Regions from separate parts of the Pseudomonas sp. P1_F1_2 genome, predicted to be linked through region 1. Evidence: riboswitches for the same ligand, from Rfam matches in the RefSeq annotation. Region 1 holds a riboswitch; the other holds the start of a gene.

The links. A riboswitch is a leader RNA that binds a small molecule or an ion and turns the genes downstream of it on or off. The one in region 1 is predicted to bind cobalamin.
Region 2: it holds a riboswitch for cobalamin, as region 1 does, so the genes downstream of both, cobW (cobalamin biosynthesis protein CobW) here and cobO (cob(I)yrinic acid a,c-diamide adenosyltransferase) in region 1, are expected to answer to the same signal.

What each region holds. Positions count from the first base shown of each region.
Region 1 covers NZ_JBFUBK010000006.1:36,372-47,106, forward strand. The annotation lists gene bluB (5,6-dimethylbenzimidazole synthase) at 1-265, opposite strand, end outside; gene AC1D2P_RS02950 (cobyrinate a,c-diamide synthase) at 262-1,590, opposite strand; gene cobO (cob(I)yrinic acid a,c-diamide adenosyltransferase) at 1,587-2,198, opposite strand; cobalamin riboswitch at 2,280-2,514, opposite strand; gene AC1D2P_RS02960 (hypothetical protein) at 2,671-3,255, shown strand; gene AC1D2P_RS02965 (PQQ-dependent sugar dehydrogenase) at 3,323-4,636, shown strand; gene AC1D2P_RS02970 (C40 family peptidase) at 4,758-5,294, opposite strand; gene AC1D2P_RS02975 (C40 family peptidase) at 5,459-6,085, opposite strand; gene hda (DnaA regulatory inactivator Hda) at 6,300-7,004, opposite strand; gene AC1D2P_RS02985 (AI-2E family transporter) at 7,241-8,308, opposite strand; gene AC1D2P_RS02990 (DUF2066 domain-containing protein) at 8,347-9,408, opposite strand; gene purM (phosphoribosylformylglycinamidine cyclo-ligase) at 9,781-10,735, shown strand, end outside.
Region 2 covers NZ_JBFUBK010000034.1:17,410-28,144, forward strand. The annotation lists cobalamin riboswitch at 78-305, opposite strand; cobalamin riboswitch at 483-694, shown strand; gene cobW (cobalamin biosynthesis protein CobW) at 798-1,865, shown strand; gene cobN (cobaltochelatase subunit CobN) at 1,869-5,726, shown strand; gene AC1D2P_RS12585 (magnesium chelatase ATPase subunit I) at 5,869-6,867, shown strand; gene AC1D2P_RS12590 (vWA domain-containing protein) at 6,849-7,541, shown strand; gene AC1D2P_RS12595 (ComEC/Rec2 family competence protein) at 7,601-8,665, opposite strand; gene AC1D2P_RS12600 (NADH:flavin oxidoreductase/NADH oxidase family protein) at 8,794-10,017, opposite strand; gene AC1D2P_RS12605 (MerR family transcriptional regulator) at 10,095-10,505, shown strand; gene AC1D2P_RS12610 (DUF2790 domain-containing protein) at 10,496-10,735, opposite strand, start outside.

The sequences.
Region 1 (10,735 bases):
TGCGCTCGCCGAGGGCTTCGGCGGTGCGCACGCGCTCTTCTTCCACCAGCAACTGGATCTTGTCGCGCAAGTCTCGGTCGCTGATGCGGATGAAACGCCAGGGCTGCATCAGGCCGACACTAGGGGCCTGATGCGCCGCTTCGAGCAGGCGTCGCAGCAGCTCGGGCTCGACCGTGCCGCCACTGAAGTGACGCATGTCGCGGCGTTCGCCGATGGCGCGATAGACCGCTGCGCGTTCGGCATCTGAAAAAGCGTTGTCGCTCATGGCCGCTTCGCGAGCAAGTCGGCCTCAAGGTCCGGCGCAAACAGCGCGGCAATGGCCGATGGATTGGATGGAAAATAGAAGTGCACGTACGACGCGGTCATCCGCCCCTCACGATAAACCGCCTCGGCGCCGCGACCGCCGTTCGGACTGAGGCCGCGCGCGATAGGCTCAAGCTCGGTGCTGGTCAGGGAGTGGTGATACGTGTGGCCGCGCAGCGAACCTTCAGGCAGTTCGACCGCTTGCAAAGCCAACGCGGCCAGACGCTTTTGCATCACCGCGTCCCCTTTCAACAAACCGACCAGCTCTGCACGAGTGCCCTCGACATCGGTCAACGAGTCGAGCAAGTACAGCATGCCGCCGCACTCGGCCAACAACGGTTTACCGGCCGCATGGTGCGCACGGATTGCGTTGAGCATCGGGGTGTTCTGTGACAGTGCGACATGATGCAATTCGGGATAACCGCCCGGCAGGTAGAGGCTGTCGGCGTCCGGTAATTGGCGGTCGCGGATCGGCGAGAAGAACGACAGCTCGGCGCCCATGACTCGCAGCAAATCCAGGCTCGCGCCGTAAGTGAAGGCGAACGCTTCGTCACGGGCCACCGCAATGCGCACGTCCGCGAGCAACGGCTCGGCAACGATCACATCCGGGGCGGCAAACTCTACCGCCGGCGGCAATGCCACTTCACAGCTGCTGGCCAGCGCATCGGCTGCCGCGTCGAGACGCAAGTCCAAATCATTCAACTCGCTGGCCTGCACCAGCCCCAGATGACGGCTCGGCAACTCGATCCCGGTTTCCCGCGACAACGCACCGTACCAACGCAAGCCTTCGGTCAGGCTGCCTTCAAGCAATTGCGCATGGCGCAGCGTGCCCACGCGGTTGGCCAATACACCGGCAAACGGCAAATCCGCTTGATAGCGCGCCAGCCCTAACGCCAGTGCACCGAAGGTCTGCGCCATGGCAGTGCCGTCGATCACCGCGAGCACCGGCACTCCGAAGTGCCGCGCCAGGTCGGCGCTGGACGGCGTGCCGTCGAACAGCCCCATGACACCTTCGATCAGGATCAAGTCGGCTTCAGCAGCGGCTTCCCACAGCAGTCGCCGACTTTCCTGCTCGCCGACCATCCACATGTCCAATTGATACACCGGCGCACCGCTGGCGCGCTCGAGGATCATCGGGTCAAGAAAGTCCGGACCGCATTTGAACACACGCACCTTGCGCCCCTGATTGCGATGCAAACGGGCCAGCGCGGCAGTGACGGTGGTCTTGCCCTGACCGGAAGCCGGGGCGGCAATCAGTACCGCCGGGCAACAACGTGGCTGATTCACAGCTCGACGCCTTTTTGCGCTTTGATCCCGGCCTGGAACGCGTGCTTGATCACACCCATTTCGGTGACGGTGTCGGCCAGTTCGATCATTTCCGGCTTGGCACCGCGACCGGTGACCACCACGTGTTGCATCGGAGGACGGGCTTGCAAGTCGCTGAGCACTTGATCGAGATCGAGATAACCGTGCTTGAGCGCGATGTTCAGCTCATCCAGCACCACCAGACCAATGGACGGATCGCTGAGCAATTCGCGGGACACCGCCCAGGCAGCTTCGGCGGCGGCAATGTCACGCTGGCGGTCCTGGGTTTCCCAGGTAAAGCCTTCGCCCATGACATGGAAACGCACTTGCTCCGGGAAGCGTCGGAAGAACAGCTCCTCGCCGGTGCTGTTGCGCCCCTTGATGAATTGCACCACGCCGCACTGCATGCCGTGCCCCATGGACCGGGCAAGCATGCCGAATGCCGAACTGCTCTTGCCTTTGCCATTGCCGGTCAGCACCAGCAACAAACCGCACTCGTTGGGAGAATTGGCAATGCGTTCGTCGATCACGGCTTTTTTGCGCTGCATGCGCGCCAAATGGCGTTCGTCACGATCAGGGGTATCGGTCATGGGGGAGCTCTCCGTTGAGGCTGGATAACGGCGGGCGGGCACAAGAATAGACGGCAAGAAGCCTGGCATCGCCCACCGTGATGCCGCTGGATGAATCAGGCCGGTCTCCGGGCTCATGAGCGGCGTGATGCCGGACTGCGCGCCTTCCCATGTCGACAATAGACACAGTGGCTCAAGGCGCAGTTTTCACTCATTTACCGTTGCGGGGGCAGCGCCGGGATCGTGACGTTTCGTCGTTTTACGATAGTCACTCACCGGCTTCCCTGTTTCACTCTGTCGGCCACTGCCACAGAGCACCTGAAACAAGCCGCGAAGGTTAGAGGGTTGGGGGTGGAGCGTCAAATGAAGACAAAGCTGCGGCGAGCGATATACTGCCGCCGATCAATTTACTGACGCCAATCTTGCACCACACTGTCAGCAGTGATATCAAAGCGCCACAAAACCCAACAACACAATTACAAGGGTGAGCAACATGCAAGGCATGATCATCAGCAATCCGAAGCTGGAATTCCTGCGGCCGGTGCTGGAGCGCTGGTTTGACTGTATCGACCGCTACAACACGGTGCGCGGTGATAACGACTCGCCTTATTGGCACGATGAAAAAGCCAACCTCGGCCTGCTCTCCGCAGCAGCCTGGATGGCGGAAATGGTCACGCTGCCAAACACGTCGACGCGCAAACAGAACGAAGAAGGCGAGCGCAACGCCCGCGCCGATCTGTTTATCGCAACCGCCGAAGAGCGCGCCTACCTTCAGGCCACTCAACGCTGGCCCAAGGTCAACAGCCTGAACCTGACGCAGGCACTGCAGGACATCACCAGCGACGCCAAACGAATCAGCTACGCCAGCGACCTGAAACTTGGTTGCCTGTTCGTTGCCCCGCAAAAAGCCCAGCAAAGCGCCACCCCTGAAGAACTTCAGGACATGGTCGACGATCTGCAAAAAGAACACTGCTGTGCCGTCGCCTGGTATTTCCCCTACGCCTATCGCAAGTTGCGCAACGAAGCCGGCAACTATCACCCAGGCGTTGCCGTGTTGTTCAAGGAAGCCCGCGGCTAATCGACGGAACCATCGCACGCTGAAGCTTCTCTATGATTAAGTCAGAGCAATCATAGGGAAGACCAGCATGCGCAAGTCCCCGCTCGCTATCGTCATCGTGCTCGCCGGAGGGCTTGCCGCCTGTGGTGAAACTTCCACCCTGCAAGTCTCCGACGGCACCGGCCCGTCACCCAAGCTGCCTGAACCCAACAAAACCCTGATACCGACGGTGAATATCGCCCCGGCGATCGGCTGGCCGAAGGGCGCGAAACCTACTGCCGCTGCCGGCACTCAAGTGGCCGCCTTCGCCGAAGGCCTCGATCACCCGCGCTGGCTCTACGTGCTACCCAACGGCGACGTGCTGGTAGCCGAAACCAGCGCGCCACCCAAACCCGATGACGGCAAAGGCATTCGTGGCTGGGTCATGGGCAAAGCCATGGGCCGTGCCGGCGCCAAAGTACCGAGCCCGAACCGCATCACCCTGCTGCGTGACAAGGACCACGACGGCGTCGCCGAAACCCGCACGGTGTTCCTGGAAAACCTCAATTCGCCCTTCGGCATGACGCTGGTCGGCAATGACCTGTACGTGGCCGACACCGACCGTTTGCTGCGCTTTCACTATAAAAACGGTGATACCGCGATCAAGTCACCGCCGACCAAGGTGGTCGATCTGCCGGGAGGCACTCTGAATCATCACTGGACCAAAAACGTCATCGCCAGCAAGGACGGCCGCAAGCTGTACGTCACGGTGGGCTCCAACAGCAACGTCGGTGAAAACGGCCTGGATCAAGAGGAAGGTCGCGCAGCGATCTGGGAAGTGGACCGCGCCACCGGCAACCACCGGATATTCGCTTCAGGCATTCGCAATCCAAACGGGTTGGCCTGGGAGCCCCGCAGTGGCGCACTGTGGACGGCGGTCAATGAGCGGGACGAAATCGGCAGCGACCTGGTGCCGGACTACATCACCTCGGTCAAGGATGGCGGGTTCTACGGCTGGCCGTTCAGCTACTACGGTCAACATGTCGACATTCGTGTCGAGCCACAAAACCCGGACCTTGTGGCCAAGGCCATTGCGCCGGACTACGCAGTGGGTCCGCACACGGCATCGCTGGGGCTGACGTTCGCTGAAGGCACCAGCCTGCCCGCGCAATTCAAGGAAGGGGCCTTTATCGGTCAGCACGGTTCGTGGAACCGCAAACCGCACAGCGGCTACAAAGTGATCTTCGTGCCATTCGCAGGCGGCAAACCGACCGGGAAACCGGTCGATGTACTGACCGATTTTCTCAATAAAGACGAAGAGGCCATGGGTCGGCCGGTAGGCGTCGTGATCGACCAGCAGGGTGGCTTGCTGGTGGCGGATGATGTCGGGAACAAGGTGTGGCGCGTGTCAGCCGCTAAGTAACCGCCCCCCAACCCCCTGTAGGAGTGAGCCTGCTCGCGATAGCGTTGGGACAGTCACATCGATATTGACTGACCCAACGCTATCGCGAGCAGGCTCACTCCTACACGGGGCAGCAGCGTGACTAGGGATTGCGCGCCAAGTGCTCGGGTTGCAGAACGCGCTTGGCGCTCAGGTAAGCCCGTTGCCAATAGGCTTTGGACAAGCTGTCGAGCTTCACCGTGCCGCCCGTGGCGGGTGCATGAACGAAGCGGCCCTCGCCCACGTAAATCCCGGCATGGCTCACCTGAGAACCGCCATTGGTAGCGAAGAAGATGAGATCACCGGTTTGCAGACCTTCCTTGCCCACATTGGCGGCTTGCATGCTGATCATCTCGTGCGTGGTACGCGGCAGGGAAATGCCGGCGGCATCACGATAGACAAAGCCGATTAACCCACTGCAATCAAAACCGGAGTCCGGCGTATTGCCGCCCCAACGGTAAGGCGTGCCCACCAGGCCCAACGCGCGAAAGAGCACCTCTTCTGCTTCAGGGGAAGATGCCTGGGAGGAACCAAAGACGATCGGCGCGCGATTCACCGGCGCAGGAGGCGGTGTGCGGCTGGCGCAGGCGCTGAGCAGCGCTGCGAAGAACATGAGTGCAAGGCGGGCCGACATCGTCATAAGCAGAGCATCCTGATCTGGCTGCGGCTTTTTCCTGCTGGGAGTGCAGAAAAGAAAACCGCCTGCGCGTGACGCAGGCGGTTTGCCATCATTAAGATCAGAATTCTAGCGCCTACGCAGCAAACTTCAAGTAAGACTTTAACTTCGCCTTACAACTTGTACGTTTACTTGCGAGCGGTGACCACTGTCGGTGCCATCGCGAGGGCGCGCTTGGCTTCGATAAAGGTCTTGCTCCAGTAGCTGTCACCCAGGCTGTCGACCCGGACGCCACCGCTTTTGCGGCTGCTGGAGTGGATGAACTGGTTGTCACCCAGGTAGATCCCGGCGTGACTGACGCGACCACGACGACCATTGGTCGCGAAGAACAGCAGATCGCCTGGCTTCAGCGCGCTGCGAGCCACCAGAGGAGCGTCCACGTTGATCATTTCGCGAGTAGAACGAGGCAGGTTCATGCCCGCTTCCTCACGGAACAGGTAACCGATGAAGCCGCTGCAATCAAAACCGGCTTCAGAAGTGCCGCCGAAACGGTAACGGGTACCGATCAGGGACATGCCACGCTCAAGAATGCTGTCGGCCAGAACCGGTAGCTGGTAGGCCTTGCCGTCGGCAAAGTCGGCCAGTTCTTTATCGGTGGCCAGTTCTTCCTGGAAAAGAACGGAAGAAGATTGTGCGGTAACTGAATTTTTAGCCTGCTGTTGTTGCTCTTGCTGGGACACTGGAGAGTGAGCAGCGCAACCGAACAACAGGGTGACGAGTGCGAGAGGCACGAGGGGTGCGAAGCGCTTTAGCATGGGCACGACCGTGGCTGATAGTTGTAAAGAAGTCGAGACTATGCCCGCTATCATCCTCATTTGCAAATTCAATCGAACTTTATGTGACTTATCGGTTTCTCGTTAACATCTAAGCGCTTAAGCCCATTTTAAACGCTTGCGCAACCTGCAGCTCTGTAGGAAAGCGGATTTCCTGGCGCCTGAAATATGCCGAAACCCCTGCCAGGCTTTGGTTTTACCAGCCCAGCGTTTCCTTCAGGAAGGGGATTGTCAGCTTGCGCTGAGCTTGAAGAGAGGCCTGATCGAGACGTTCAAGCAGCTCGAAAAGCGCACTCATGCTGCGAGTACCGCGAGTCAAAATAAAATGGCCGACTTCATCGGTCAGGTGTAGGCCGCGACGCGACGCACGCAATTGCAAGGCGCGCAATTTGTCTTCGTCGGAGAGTGGACGCATCTGAAAGATCAGCGCCAGGGTCAAGCGAGACTTCAAGTCTGCCAGCTTCACCGGCAGTTCACGCGGGGATGTCGACGCGGCGATCAGCAAGCGCCGACCACTGTCACGCAACCGATTGAACAGATGGAACAGTGCCTCTTCCCAATCAGCCCGGCCGGCAACCGCCTGCAAATCATCCAGGCAGACCAGTTCGTATTGTTCGAGGTTATCGAGAATCGAGATGCCACGATCCAGCAGCTCGGCCAACGGCAGGTACACCGCCGGCTCCCCCAACTGCTCGAAGCGCAGGCAAGCCGCCTGCAACAAATGCGTACGCCCTACCCCGTCCTTGCCCCAGAGATAAATCAGGCTTTCGGTCCAGCCGGCGTCGGCTTCGCATAGCCGCTCGACATAGCCGAGTGCTGCGGCATTGGCGCCAGGGTAGTAATTGATAAAGGTAGCGTCATCACGCAGACGCACACCTAGGGGCAGCTGAATCGGTTTCATGCTGACTGAACAGTTCCAAAGGAACCGTTAGTGGCCTCTGTGTAAAGTTTGCGAAGTTTATACCCGTGACGCTGGTCGCACAATGCGACAGACCACAAGCAAAATCAAAGGTTTGCGTTAACGCACCGGTTTTATGACAGTTTCTTTGACAGCACCGGCCTCTGGCACACCCGGGATGCAGGCCGACCTGGCACGAAAACAGGCCGACCTCTGTGAACCGTCGACAACCGTTGCAATCAAGGTTTGTCGACACCACCGTACATATCTGAATCCCTATACAAATCTTGTACATGGCGCACCAGCACCATGATCACCGCCGCCACCGGCAGTGCCAGCAACACGCCGGTAAAACCGAACAATTCTCCCCCTGCCAGAATCGCGAAGATCACCGCCACCGGATGCAGGCCAATCCGGTCGCCAACCAGCAATGGCGTCAGCACCATACCCTCCAGCGCCTGCCCGACCATAAACACCGCGACGATCCCCAGCATGGGATACAGTTCGCCGCCGAACTGAAACAGACCGGCAATCAACGCCGCGCCAATCCCGATGACAAACCCCATGTACGGCACGATCGCGGCCAGACCGGCAATCAGGCCGATCAGCAGCCCCAACTCCAGCCCCACCAGCATCAGGCCCGACGCGTAGATCACGCCCAAAGCCACCATCACCAGCAATTGCCCACGCACGAACGCACCGAGCACTTCGTGACATTCACCGGCGAGCTCGACGACGCGCTCTTCACGATCGCGCGGCAGCAGGCTGCGGATTTTTGCCATCATCAGGTCCCAGTCCCGCAGCAGGTAAAAACTTACCACCGGGATCAACACCAGATTGGCCAACCAGCCAATCAATGCAAGACCGGACGCTGTGGCCTGGCTCAACACCACACCGACAATATCGCTGGTCTGCCCCATGTGTTCACTGATCGCGGCCTTGAGCTTGTCGAATTTCCAGAACCCCTCCGACAACCCGAACTTCGACTGCGCCCACGGCAATGCGGTGTGCTGCAGCCAGTCGAGCATTTGCGGCGCCAGCTCATACAAACGAAACAACTGCCTGGCCAGCAGCGGCACCAACACCAGCAGCAGCGTGGTGAAAATCAACGTGAACAGTGCGAACACCGCCACCACGCCCCACGTCCTTGAAAGTCCGGCTTTCTCCAGCCGATCCACCAGCGGATCGAACAGATAGGCCAGCAGCAACGCCACCAGGAACGGTGTCAGGATCGGATGCAACAGCCAGATAAACGCGCAGAGCAGAACCACTCCACCCAACCAGAACCAACGCCGCGTATCGGCCATGTACCACTCCATATGCATCTATATAAAGAAAGAAAACCTTACCAACGGAAGCGCAATTGCGGCACCGGTGCCGGCGCTGGGGCCGCGGCAGGCGTCGCACCCTGCGCCACGGGCTGAACCGGCGCAACGGGCGCGGGCACTTCACCGGCGGGCATTTCCTGCAACTTCGCCAGCGACAACTGCGAGCGCAATTGCTCGGCACTGCCGTTAACCCGATAAAGAATGCGATCACCGTCAACACTTTGCAGACGCGCGCCAAAAGGGTCGAGCAATCGCCCCAGCGCCGCATAGCGCTCCAGGTTCATGCCCTGCACTTCCAGCAATTGCTCGCCAGAAGCGCCCGGCTTGACAACAAACCGTGGCGCCAGTCGCTCGCTGACCGCCAGCATCACAGCGTCAGCCACAGCGGCCTGATCCGCGCCCTGTACGTTGCCCGCTTCCTTCTTGTCGCCCATCCACAAATTCCATTTGGCCTGCCACTGGCCGCCCTCTTCGCGGGCATGCACGGCGAGCAAGGCGTCAGCGTTGTAACGTTCCGAGACCCCGCGCAGTGGCGTTGCGTCGGTGCCTTCCAGGTTGGGCGCCGTAGCGACCAGTTGCTCACTCAGGTCCGCCAGCGGCAAACGCAGCGGCAAACCACGGTGCTGCGCCGCTCGACGCAACGGTGTAGCGGCGGCCTGGCCATCGCCCACCAAACTTGAACCCTCGGTGGCATCGTTCAACCACCAACCGAGGATCGACGGTCGATTGGCACCCCACAACGACAACCCGGCACGACGCAATGCTTGCTCGGTAGTGTTCGGATCAAAATCGACCTTCAGTACTTCTGGAGGGCCCGCGTCAAAACCAAATTGGCTGATGATTTGCTGCGGATCTTTGCGCAGGGCTGCCAACCCCGGACTCTGCACCGCCTTGGGATCGCCGGTCAGACGCAACACCAGCGTGTCCAGCGCCCGCTGGATCGCTTGATCACGCTCCGCGGGCGCCTGACTGGTGACAGGCTCGCGCACCTGATAAAGGCCTTTCACGTTTTCGGCATGACTCGTGAGGCTGATCAGGGAAAAACAGCTCAAACACAACAATTTAGAAAAAAAACGCATGGAAGATTCCTGACGACAAGAGCGGCTGGAACAGACCGCATGAAGACGATCGAACAGGGCTGTGACCACTTCCCTGTGCAAAACATTCACACGGCCGCGATAAGTTTTCGCACTGTCATAACGATAGACGGTTAATCGCGTTACCTTATACAGCCCACTAACACGCTCAATATCAATTTTTTTAATAGGATATGCCCCTGCCGTCGGCGTGAGGATGGCCGCTGCCCCTCAAGCCTGATAAAATCGCGCGCCTTCGCAGACCGGCAACAGCCGGGCACATCGAATTTCGCGTGAGGCAATCGCCCCCGTCGATTTCGGCGTCCCCCGCTGGACTCGGTCGTTACCCCTGAATCCCCCCTAAAGGCCTGGATCATGAGCAAGCAACCCTCCCTGAGCTACAAGGACGCCGGTGTAGACATCGACGCCGGTGAAGCATTGGTCGAACGCATCAAGAGCGTCGCCAAGCGCACTGCGCGCCCGGAAGTCATGGGCGGCCTGGGCGGTTTCGGCGCCCTCTGCGAAATCCCGGCTGGCTACAAGCAGCCTGTGCTGGTTTCCGGCACCGACGGCGTGGGCACCAAGCTGCGCCTGGCCCTGAACCTGAACAAGCACGACAGCATCGGCATCGACCTGGTGGCCATGTGCGTGAACGACCTGGTGGTCTGCGGCGCTGAACCGCTGTTCTTCCTCGACTACTACGCTACCGGCAAACTCAACGTCGAAACCGCGACCCAGGTCGTCACCGGCATCGGTGCTGGCTGCGAACTGTCCGGTTGCTCCCTGGTTGGCGGCGAAACCGCTGAAATGCCGGGCATGTACGAAGGCGAAGACTACGACCTGGCCGGTTTCTGCGTCGGCGTCGTGGAAAAATCCGAGATCATCGACGGTTCCAAAGTCGCAGCCGGCGACGCCCTGCTCGCCCTGCCGTCTTCCGGCCCGCACTCCAACGGCTACTCGCTGATCCGCAAGATCATCGAAGTGTCGGGTGCCGACATCGAAAACATCCAGCTCGACGGCAAACCGCTGACCGACCTGCTGATGGCCCCGACCCGTATCTACGTGAAGCCGCTGCTCAAGCTGATCAAGGAAACCGGCGCTGTCAAAGCCATGGCCCACATCACCGGTGGCGGCCTGCTGGACAACATCCCGCGCGTTCTGCCAAAAGGCGCACAAGCCGTGGTTGACGTGGCGAGCTGGAACCGCCCAGCCGTGTTCGACTGGCTGCAAGAGAAAGGCAACGTCGACGAAAACGAAATGCACCGCGTGCTGAACTGCGGCGTGGGCATGGTCATCTGCGTCGCTCAAGAGCACGTTGAAACCGCGCTGA
Region 2 (10,735 bases), on a different contig from region 1:
AAAACCCCTGCGATTCGGGCTCGCAGACGTTCAAACAGCGCCCGCCCACCGCGGGTTTGTTGTTCCGTGACCGTAAGGGTCACTGTGTGTTGCGGGCCGGTCTCCGGGCTCACGAGGGGCGTTGGCTTTCGCCGTGGCCTGCAAACATCACCTTCCCATGCCGAACTGCTGGCACAGTGGATTTGATGCTTCGCTCGCTTACCGTTGCGGGGGCAGCACCGGACTGACATGGCTTTGAGTAAAGCACATGATTCACCGGTTTCCCGTTTCACCCTGTGAAGGGCACCCGTAACAAAGCGTGTAGGAGAGCATGGGCGGGGGTTGGCCGTCAATTGGCAAGGGTTCTCAACACGCCATTGTGTCGACGCTATCGCGGGCAAGCCTTGCGCCTACAAGACCGCCCTAATCCTGTAGGAGCAAGGCTTGCCCGCGAAAGCGTCCTGATGGCCGCCACAAGACATTGACCCGCTCCCAAGCGATGCGTAGCCTTGCGCTTTCGAGGTTCTTCGGCGTTTGTCGAAGCTAAGAAGGGAACGCGGTCAATGCCGCGGCTGCCCCCGCAACTGTGAACGGTTCAGTTTCTGCCATGCCACTGCATGCGCCAGCCATGGCGCGAGCGGGAAGGCGCAGCAACCGCCAGTCAATCGACTGGCCAGCCGTCAGCCAGGAGACCTGCCTCGACACAGATTCTCACTTTCAACCGGGCGGGGTGATCCGGTGGCGAACTCTTCAGGCATGCGCGTGCGCGCTGCCGGTCGTCGTCCCGTATGCCCGCCACCAAAGCCAAAGGGCATCCGATGAAAACACTGGCCAAACTCCCCGTCACCATCGTTACCGGTTTCCTCGGCTCGGGCAAAACCACGCTGCTGCGGCACATGCTCGACAACGCTCAGGGCCGTCGCATCGCGGTGATCGTCAACGAGTTTGGCGAGCTGGGCATTGACGGCGAAATCCTCAAGCAATGCTCCATCGGCTGCACCGAAGAAGAAGCCAACGGTCGCGTTTATGAGTTGGCCAACGGCTGCCTGTGCTGCACGGTTCAGGAAGAATTCTTCCCGGTGATGCGCGAACTGGTTGCCCGTCGCGGCGACCTCGATCACATCCTCATCGAAACCTCGGGCCTGGCCCTGCCCAAACCGTTGGTTCAAGCCTTCCAATGGCCGGAAATCCGCAGTGCCTGCACCGTCGACGCGGTCATTACCGTCGTCGACAGCCCGGCCGTGGCCGCCGGCACCTTTGCCGCGTTCCCGGATCAGGTCGACGCCCAGCGTAAACTCGACCCGAACCTGGACCATGAATCGCCGCTGCACGAGCTGTTCGCCGACCAATTGGCCAGCGCCGACCTGGTGATCCTCAACAAGGCCGACCTGATCAGCCCTGAAGACCTGGCCCGCGTGCGCCTTGAAGTCGCTGAAGAATTGCCACCGGCGGTCAAAGTCATCGAAGCCAGCAGCGGTCGCCTACCGCTGGACGTGCTGATCGGCCTGGGTGCCGGTTCCGAAGAACACATCGACAGCCGTCACAGCCATCACGACCATCACCACGACGGTGATGACCATGACGACCACGATCACGATGCGTTTGACTCGATCTCCCTCGAACTGCCGCAAGCCGACGAAAGCCTGCTGCTGGATGCGCTGACCCAACTGGTGGTCAAGCACGGCATCCTGCGTGTGAAAGGCTTCGCCGCGATCCCCAACAAACCGATGCGTTTGCTGATTCAGGGCGTGGGCACGCGTTTCGACAAGCACTTTGACCGTCAGTGGGGCGCCGATGAGGCGCGGACCACGCGCTTGGTGTTGATCGGTCAAGACCTGGACGCCGCGCAACTCGAAGCGCAATTGCGCGCCGCGCTCAGCGTTTAAGCCATGCACCTGCTCAGGACCCAGCCCGGCGGTTTCGTGTCGGACGACAACATCGCCGACCTTGGACAAACCCCCGCCGAGCTGGTGATCCTGTGCAGCGGTGATTCCAGCCTGGCGCTGCTCGCAGAAGCCGCGCAGCAATTGCCCGATGATTATCCCAGCGTGCGCCTGGCCAACCCGATGCAGGTGCAAAACCATGCCTCGGTCGACCTGTATGTCGACGAAGTGCTGCGGCACGCCAAGGTGATTCTGATTTCGCTGCACGGCGGCATCGCCTATTGGCGTTACGGCATCGAGCGGCTGGTGGAGCTTTCCCAGCGGGGCGTGCAACTGATTCTGGTGCCGGGTGATGATCGCCCGGACCCGGAACTCAGCGACCTGAGCACCGTGGCGGCCGGCGATCGCGACCGGCTCTGGCAGTTTTTGCGTCAGGGCGGCATGGGCAATGCCCTGGATTTTTTCCGCTGCCTGGCCACTCAATGGCTTGGCCGCGATTACGCCTGGGCCGAGCCCCAAACCCTGCCGCGCACGGCGATTTACCATCCGAAAAAAAGCCCCGCAGCCCTGAAAGACTGGCAAGCCGATTGGCACGCCGATCAACCGGTGGCGGCGGTGTTGTTTTACCGCTCGCATTTGCAGGCGGCCAATACCGGATTTATCGATGTTTTCTGCCAGCGTTTGCAGGCGGCGGGGTTAAATCCCTTGCCGATTGCCGTGGCCAGTTTGAAAGAGCCCGGCTGCCTGACGGTGGTCGAGGATTGGCTGGATGAAGTCGAGGCGGGGGTGATTTTGAACACCACCGGTTTCGCCCAATCCAGCCCCGAAGCGCCGCACCTGCGCCCGTTTCGCCGCAACATCCCGGTGATTCAGGCGATTTGCGCTCAGGACAACGAGCCAGGATGGCGCGCCAGTGAGCAGGGCCTCGGTCCGCGTGACCTGGCGATGCACATCGCATTGCCGGAACTGGACGGCCGCATCATCAGCCGCCCGATCAGCTTCAAGGACTTGGCGTGGCGCAGCGAGCGCAGTCAGTCGGACGTCGTTTGCTATCGTCCTCAACCCGAACGCATGGATTTCGTCGCCGAACTGGCGCGGCGCTGGATCGATCTGGCGCGGCTGGCGAACAGCGAAAAACGTATCGCCCTGATTCTCGCCAACTACCCGACCCGGGATGGGCGCATCGGCAATGGCGTCGGCCTCGATACCCCGGCCGCCGCGTTGAATATCTTGCGTGCGCTGCAGGTCGAGGGTTATCCGCTGTCGGCCGAGTTACCGGACAGCGGAACGGCGTTGATCCAGCAATTACTCGGCGGGGTCAGCAACGACCTCGATACCCTGGATCAGCGTCCCTGCCATCAAAGCCTCACGCTGGACGAATACCGGCAGATGTTCGACGCCTTGCCCGAGGCCAACCGCCAAGCCGTGCTGGAACGCTGGGGCACGCCCGAAAGCGATCCGATGTGCCGTGGCGGACGAATGATGATCGCCGGCCTGCGCTTCGGCCTGACCTTCGTCGGCATTCAGCCGGCGCGTGGTTATCAGGTGGACCCGAGCGCGGTGTATCACGACCCGGACCTGGTGCCGCCGCACGGTTATCTGGCGTTCTACTTCTGGCTGCGCAACACCTACGGGGCCCACGGCGTGATTCACGTCGGCAAGCACGGCAACCTCGAATGGTTGCCGGGCAAAGGTGTCGGGCTCTCGGAAAACTGCTGGCCGGACGTATTGCTCGGGCCGCTGCCGAACATTTATCCGTTTATCGTCAATGACCCGGGCGAGGGCGCGCAGGCCAAGCGCCGCACTCAAGCGGTGATCATCGATCACCTGATGCCGCCGCTGACCCGCGCTGAAACTTACGGGCCATTGCGCAATCTCGAATTACTGGCCGACGAGTATTACGAAGCGCAACTGCTCGATCCGCGTCGTGCTCGGGAATTGCAGCGCGACATCCTGCAACTGGTGCGCGACACCCACATTGACCGTGAACTGCAACTGGACGAAAAACTCGACAGCGATGCCGACGCGGCGATCTGGTTGCCGCGTCTGGACACCTATCTCTGCGATTTGAAGGAATCGCAGATTCGCGATGGCCTGCACATCTTTGGCGAGTCACCGACCGGGCGCTTGCGCATCGACACCTTGCTGGCCTTGCTGCGGATTCCCCGTGGCGATGGTCGTGGTGCGCAATCCAGTTTGCTGCGAGCGTTGGCGAAGGCGTTCGAGCTGGGATTCGATCCTCTGGATTGTGCGTTGGCCGAGCCGTGGACCGGGCCTCGTCCAATTGAACTGCAACTGATGAACGATGAACTCTGGCGTACGGCGGGCGATACCCGTGAACGACTGGAATTGTTCGCCGCACAACTCATCTCGCAAACATTGAGCACCGAGCGCGGACTCTGTGGGAGCGAGCTTGCTCGCGATGCGGTTGAACATTCAACATTGATGTCGATTGACCCACCGCTATCGCGAGCAAGCTCGCTCCCACAGGTTCCGCGCTGGGCAGAAGTGCAAGCCATCCTCGACAGCCTGCGCGAAGTCGTCGCACCACGCCTTGACGCCTGCGGCCCAGCCGAAATGCGCGGTCTGCTCGACGCCCTGAAGGGCCGGTTCGTTCCCGCCGGCCCCAGCGGCGCACCCAGCCGCGGCCGTCTGGACGTGCTGCCTACCGGGCGCAACTTCTATTCGGTGGACGTGCGCAACCTGCCGACCACCACCGCGTGGCGCATCGGTTTCCAGTCGGCCAACCTGATCCTTGAACGACATCTGCAAGACCACGGCGATCATCTGCGCCAACTCGGTTTGTCCGTGTGGGGCACCGCGACCATGCGCACCGGCGGCGACGACATTGCCCAAGCCATGGCGCTGATGGGCGTGCGTCCGGTCTGGGCGACCGGCAGTCAGCGGGTCGACGATTTCGAGATTCTGCCGCTGAGCTTGCTCGACCGCCCGCGTGTGGACGTTACCTTGCGCGTCTCCGGTTTTTTCCGCGATGCCTTTGCCAACCTGATCCGCTTGTTCGACGCCGCGGTGCAAGCGGTCGCCGCGCTGGATGAACCCGACGACCTGAACCCGTTGGCGGCCAAAGTGCGTGCCGAACGTGAAGCGTTGATGCAATCGGGGCTGGATGAAGACGCTGCGAATCGTCAGGCCGGTTGGCGAATTTTCGGGGCCAAACCCGGTGCGTATGGTGCCGGCGTGCAGGGCGCCATCGACGGGCGTCTGTGGCAAAGCCGCGAAGATCTGGCCGAGGTATACCTGAACTGGGGCGGCTATGCTTATGGCGGCTCGGACGAAGGTACCGCCGCTCGCGAACAATTCGCCCAGCGCCTGAGCCAGGTGCAAGCGGTGCTGCAAAACCAGGACAATCGCGAGCACGACTTGCTCGATTCCAACGATTATTACCAGTTCCAGGGCGGCATGCTCGCCGCCGTAGAAAGCCTCAGCGGTGAAGCCGCGGCCAGTTACCACGGCGATCACAGTCAACCGGACTTGCCGAAAATCCGCACCTTGAAGGAAGAGCTGAACCGGGTGATTCGTTCCCGGGCGGCCAATCCAAAGTGGATCGACGGGGCCAAGCGTCACGGCTACAAAGGCGCGTTTGAACTGGCGGCGACGGTCGACAACCTGTTTGCGTTCGACGCCACTACGCAACTGATTGACGATCACCAGTACGCGTTACTGGCCGACGCTTATTTGCTCGATCCGGCGACTCGCGATTTCGTTCGCGAGCACAACCCGCATGCGTTGCGAGACATGACCGAACGGATGCTGGAAGCGCAGCGGCGAGGGATGTGGAAGGAACCGGGCGAGTATCGCGAGGCGCTGGAGAATTTGTTGTTGGATATAGAAGAAGATTCATGAGGGCATGATCGTTCCCACGCTCTGCGTGGGAATGCCTCAACGGACGCTCCGCGTTCGGCTCTGGGGACGCAGAGCGTCCCATGCTGCATTCCCACGCGGAGCGTGGGAACGATCACATCACCGACCACACACGAGACCCGACATGACCGACACCCCGCATTTCCCGTTATCCGCCGTGGTCGGCGCCGACGACTTGAAGCTCGCCCTGTACCTGACCGCCATCGACCCGAAAATCGGTGGCGTACTCATCGAAGGCCCTCGCGGCATGGCCAAATCGACCCTGGCCCGTGGTCTGGCAGATCTGCTCGCCAGCGGTCAATTCGTCACGCTGCCGCTGGGTGCAACCGAGGAACGACTGGTCGGCACCCTCGACCTGGATGCGGCGCTGAGCGATGGCCGTGCGCAATTTTCCCCCGGCGTACTGGCCAAGGCTGACGGCGGCGTGCTCTATGTCGATGAGGTCAATCTGCTGCCCGATCACCTCGTGGACCTGTTGCTTGACGTCGCCGCCAGCGGCACCAACCTGATCGAACGCGACGGCATTTCCCATCGGCATTCGGCGAAATTCGTACTGATCGGCACCATGAACCCGGAAGAGGGCGAGCTGCGTCCACAACTGCTCGATCGCTTTGGCCTGAACGTTGCGCTCAGCGGCCATACCGCACCGACCGAGCGTGGTCAGATCATCCGTCGACGACTGGATTTCGACAGCGATCCGCAACAGTTCTGCGCGCAGTGGGAACATCAACAGCAGGCGCTGCGCGAACGCTGCGAGAAGGCCCGTAGTCTGTTGGCGAGCATCCCCCTCGACGATCAAGCGCTCGCGCTGATTACGGAGCGCTGCTTTGCCGCCGGGGTCGATGGCTTGCGCGCCGACCTGGTCTGGCTGCGCGCCGCCCGCGCCCATGCCGCATGGCAAGGGGCGAACGCGATCACCGAGGACGATATCGACGCCGTCGCCGACTTCGCCTTGCGTCATCGTCGCCGCGAGCAAACACTGCCGGCACCGCAATCCAGTCAGTCACCGTCTGCGCAACCTCCCAACCCGAGCGAAGGCCAGGGCCAATGGGGAGACATGCCGGCCCAGGCGTTGCCGGTCGGCGCCCGCCGTGAAGTGCCGAGCTGGCCAAAAAAGCCTTAGGCATTCGCCCTCGATCTGATGCGGGGGCGAATGCCAGACCCCGCGCAGGACGGCTGGACAACGGCAAGCAAGGCAAGCGTCACGCTGCACGCAGCGGCTCGATCAATTGGCCCGGAACCTTGCTCAACGGCCGGCCACGTCAATGCAGCGATGTACTGTTCCATCTGCGCACGCGAAGCGCCCATGAATTGTGGCTGGTGATCGTCGATGCGTCGGCCTCGACGCGGCGTCATCAAGCATTAAGCGATGCCAAGGGTTTGCTGGCGCAATTGTTCGACGATGCCTATCGCCAACGTGCGCGACTGGCGTTGCTGACGGCCAGCGGCAATGTGCCGAAATGGCAGGTGCAAGGCTTGAAAGCCTCCAGCGGTTTGCGTACCTGGCTTGATGGGCTGGGTGCAAGCGGCGGCACGCCAGTGTTGGCGGCGCTGGAAGAGGCCGGGCGTTGGCTGGTGGCACGGAAAATACGCTTCCCAGCGGAGCAGCAGCGAGTGTTGCTGCTGACCGATGGACGATTGAAAGAGTGGTCAGTTCTGCCTGCTCTGGATTGTCCCATTTTGCTGGTGGATATCGAAAGAGGAGCGATTCGACTAAACCGGGCTAAACGGTTGGCAAGTGACTTGTGTGCCACTTATTTGCATATCGATATCCCGGAATCCCCCATTGTTTTCTGAGGGTAAATGTTCGGGGCGGCACCACTGATGGGCGATCAGTGGTGTGGGGACTCGCAGATCTAAATAAAGTTAATCAGCCCATCCAAAATGGAACCGGTAGCTTGGGTTTTGATGGTTACGGATTTTTTTACTACTTCGTTAGTGTAGTAGCAATTAACTCGGTGTCGATCGAGCAAGTCGATTACTTCGTTGTGTGGGTGTGGGTCATTCGAAGTGCCGAATTTTCGGTTGTTATGGCTGATAATTGCATGATCAGGTTTAATGGCGAGCATTGCGTTGTTGGAAATATTTTCTCTGCTGCCATGATGTGGGACTTTTAGAAACTTCGCAGATATGTCGGTTTTTTCTTCGATCAGTCGTTCAAATACCGAGTTGTCTGCATCACCTGTAAATAACCAGTCGCCGCTGTCGTGCTGGTGTTTGAATACAATGCTGGCTCGGTTGGAGTTCAACTTTACGTGCCGGGAGACGTAGTAATCTATATTGTTTTTTGAGGCGCCGGCGAGTGACTCACTGAGCGTGATGAAAAATAAATGCACGAATTTTCGCGCAAAGAACCCATACTCCAATTGGCTTTCGATGTGGCGGCGCAAAACCAGTGGTGAGACATAGTTAATTATTTCTTCTCTCGGAAGCTCTATTCCATATTCCGAAAGTATAGTAAGCGCTTGTTCGATGGACGTTTCGGAGGTTGGGAAGTCGTCGAAAATTTTTTCGGGGTGGCGAGGGGGGTTCAATATGGTCGCGTGGGTGCACAAAGTATCTCCCTGTGCGACCAACTGCGGGTGCAAGGTGCTGATCAACTTCCAGTTCGGCTGTTTAAGTTTTTCAGTGGTGTGTTTTTTTAGATAGCCGTATATTTTTGTTATTTCAGGAAGATAGTAGGGAATATAAGTGTGGGAAATTTCTATTTTTTTTGACTTTAATAGTCGCGGAACCCCACCGATATGATCTTCGTGTGAGTGGGTGATTAATAACCGATAAATACCTGGGCTCAGTATGTTTTCAATATTCGCCTTGGCGGGACCTGTGTCTATTAGAAGCGGTGGATCGCTTAAATCACAACCTTGTCCTGGATTCAGAATAAAGGCGTCGCCTTGACCTACGTTTATTACAGTTAGCATTGTGAACACTCGGCTTCCATGGCAAATGATGCGCCTCGTCTTCCGGATTGCGATATTGGGAGTGCAAAGTATCGTCCCGGGCGGGCAGAGAGACGATACTAATATGCCATCATCGTGTCTAGCTCAGGTTACTTACTCATCGCCTGACGATACTGGCGAGTCCGTCGGCTGATGTACAACTGGTCAAGAATCAATGCCCACAGCGCCGATACCTGCGGCTGAGGCTTACGCCCGCGGCTGAGTCGCTTGAGCTGAAACTTCACCACCGCCATGTTCGCCAGCGCGGCCAATGGTTTGCGTTTCCAGCGGATCGGCGGCAACTGCGGGTGACTGTTCTGACCTTGGCGCCACTGTTTGACCAATTGCGGTTCGACGGCCATCGCCGTGCCAATGCCGGCCATGGCGATGCCGCTGTCGAGCACCTGCTCCACGATAGCCAGACGCCGGATGCCGCCGGTTACCATCACCGGCATGTTCGCCACACTGGCCAGTTCACCGGCCATTTCCAGAAAGTAGGCTTCGCGCGCCAAGGTCCGGCCGTCGCGGGCTTCACCTTGCATCGCGGGGGCTTCGTAGCTGCCGCCGGAGAGTTCCAGCAGGTCGATGCGTTGCTCATTGAGCCACCGGATCACCTGACGGGCATCGTCGGCATCAAAACCGCCACGCTGGAAGTCGGCGGAATTGAGTTTCACTGCCACACAAAACTGCGGCGATACCGCCTCGCGAACGGCGCGGACCACGTCCAGCAGCAAACGCGCGCGATTTTCCAGTGATCCGCCCCAACGGTCGGTCCGCTGATTGGTCAGCGGCGAGAGGAACTGGCTGAGCAGGTAACCGTGCGCCGCATGGATCTGCACGCCAGTGAACCCGGCCTTTTCGGCGAGAGCTGCGCTGGTGGCGAAGCGGGTGATCACCTCGCTGATATTGGCCTCGGACATGGGTTTGGGCTCGGCAAACATCTTCGAAAAGCCCCCCAGGTCCAGCGCCACCGCCGACGGCGCCAAGGCTTGTTGGCCGAGGTTGGCCATGGTCTGGCGGCCGGGATGGTTCAATTGCACCCAGAAATGCGCACCACCGGCCCGGCCAATGGTTGCCCACTGACGGAACTGTTCGATATGCCGTTCGTCTTCCAGCACCACGCCACCGGGGCCGGTCATGGCGCGGCGATCGATCATGACATTGCCAGTCAGCAACAGGCCGGCTTCGCCCTCGGCCCAGGCCTGATACAGCTGAAACAAGGCGCGTGACGGCCCTTGGCCGGTATCGGCGAGGTTTTCTTCCATCGCGGCTTTGGCGATACGATTACCGACGGTCTGGCCGTTGGGCAGATTTAACGCTTGGAAGGGCGACATGCTTGACTCCTCATCAGTGAAGCGTAGAGGCTAAGCTTAAAGTTAACTTTAATGTCAAGCAGGCAAATGAGGCCGTGATGAAAATTGGTGAATTGGCGCAGTTAAGCGGCTTGAACGCTTCGCGAATCCGGTTTTACGAAGCTCAAGGGTTGATCAGTCAGGTGGCGCGCTCGGCCAATGGCTACCGGCGATACTCAGAGCAGGCCCTGCAAACACTGATGATTATTCAGTGTGCCCAACAGGCGGGGTTCAGCCTCGAAGAGCTGAAGCAGTTATTACCTGACACCGTAACGGGCGAGTTCAAGCGCGATGAACTGGTGGCGGGGCTTGTGCGAAAAGTCGAGCAGATCGAAGAAATGCAACTTCACCTGGCCCAGAGCAAGGCGAAGTTGCTGGGGGTGATCGAAAGCATCGAAGTGCGACCCGAAGGGATAGCCTGTGATGCGAATGCCGAGAGGGTGCTGGCGTCGCTCAAGCATCAGTTCTGATCGATGCATGAATCACCGTAAGCCTGGTAGCGCAGGACATGAGTGGCGCCCGTGGTGTCGACATAGGTCATCTCCCGTGGGCCGATGCCGCAATAATCGCCGTTGGTGATGTTGATGACCCTGGCAATGTTCAGCGATTTCGAATAGCTGTAGTCCTCGACGTTCGAGGGGCTGGCGTTGTCGGCAGAAGCAGCGGCGGCAGTGCCGCTCAGGGCAATCAGACACAGCGC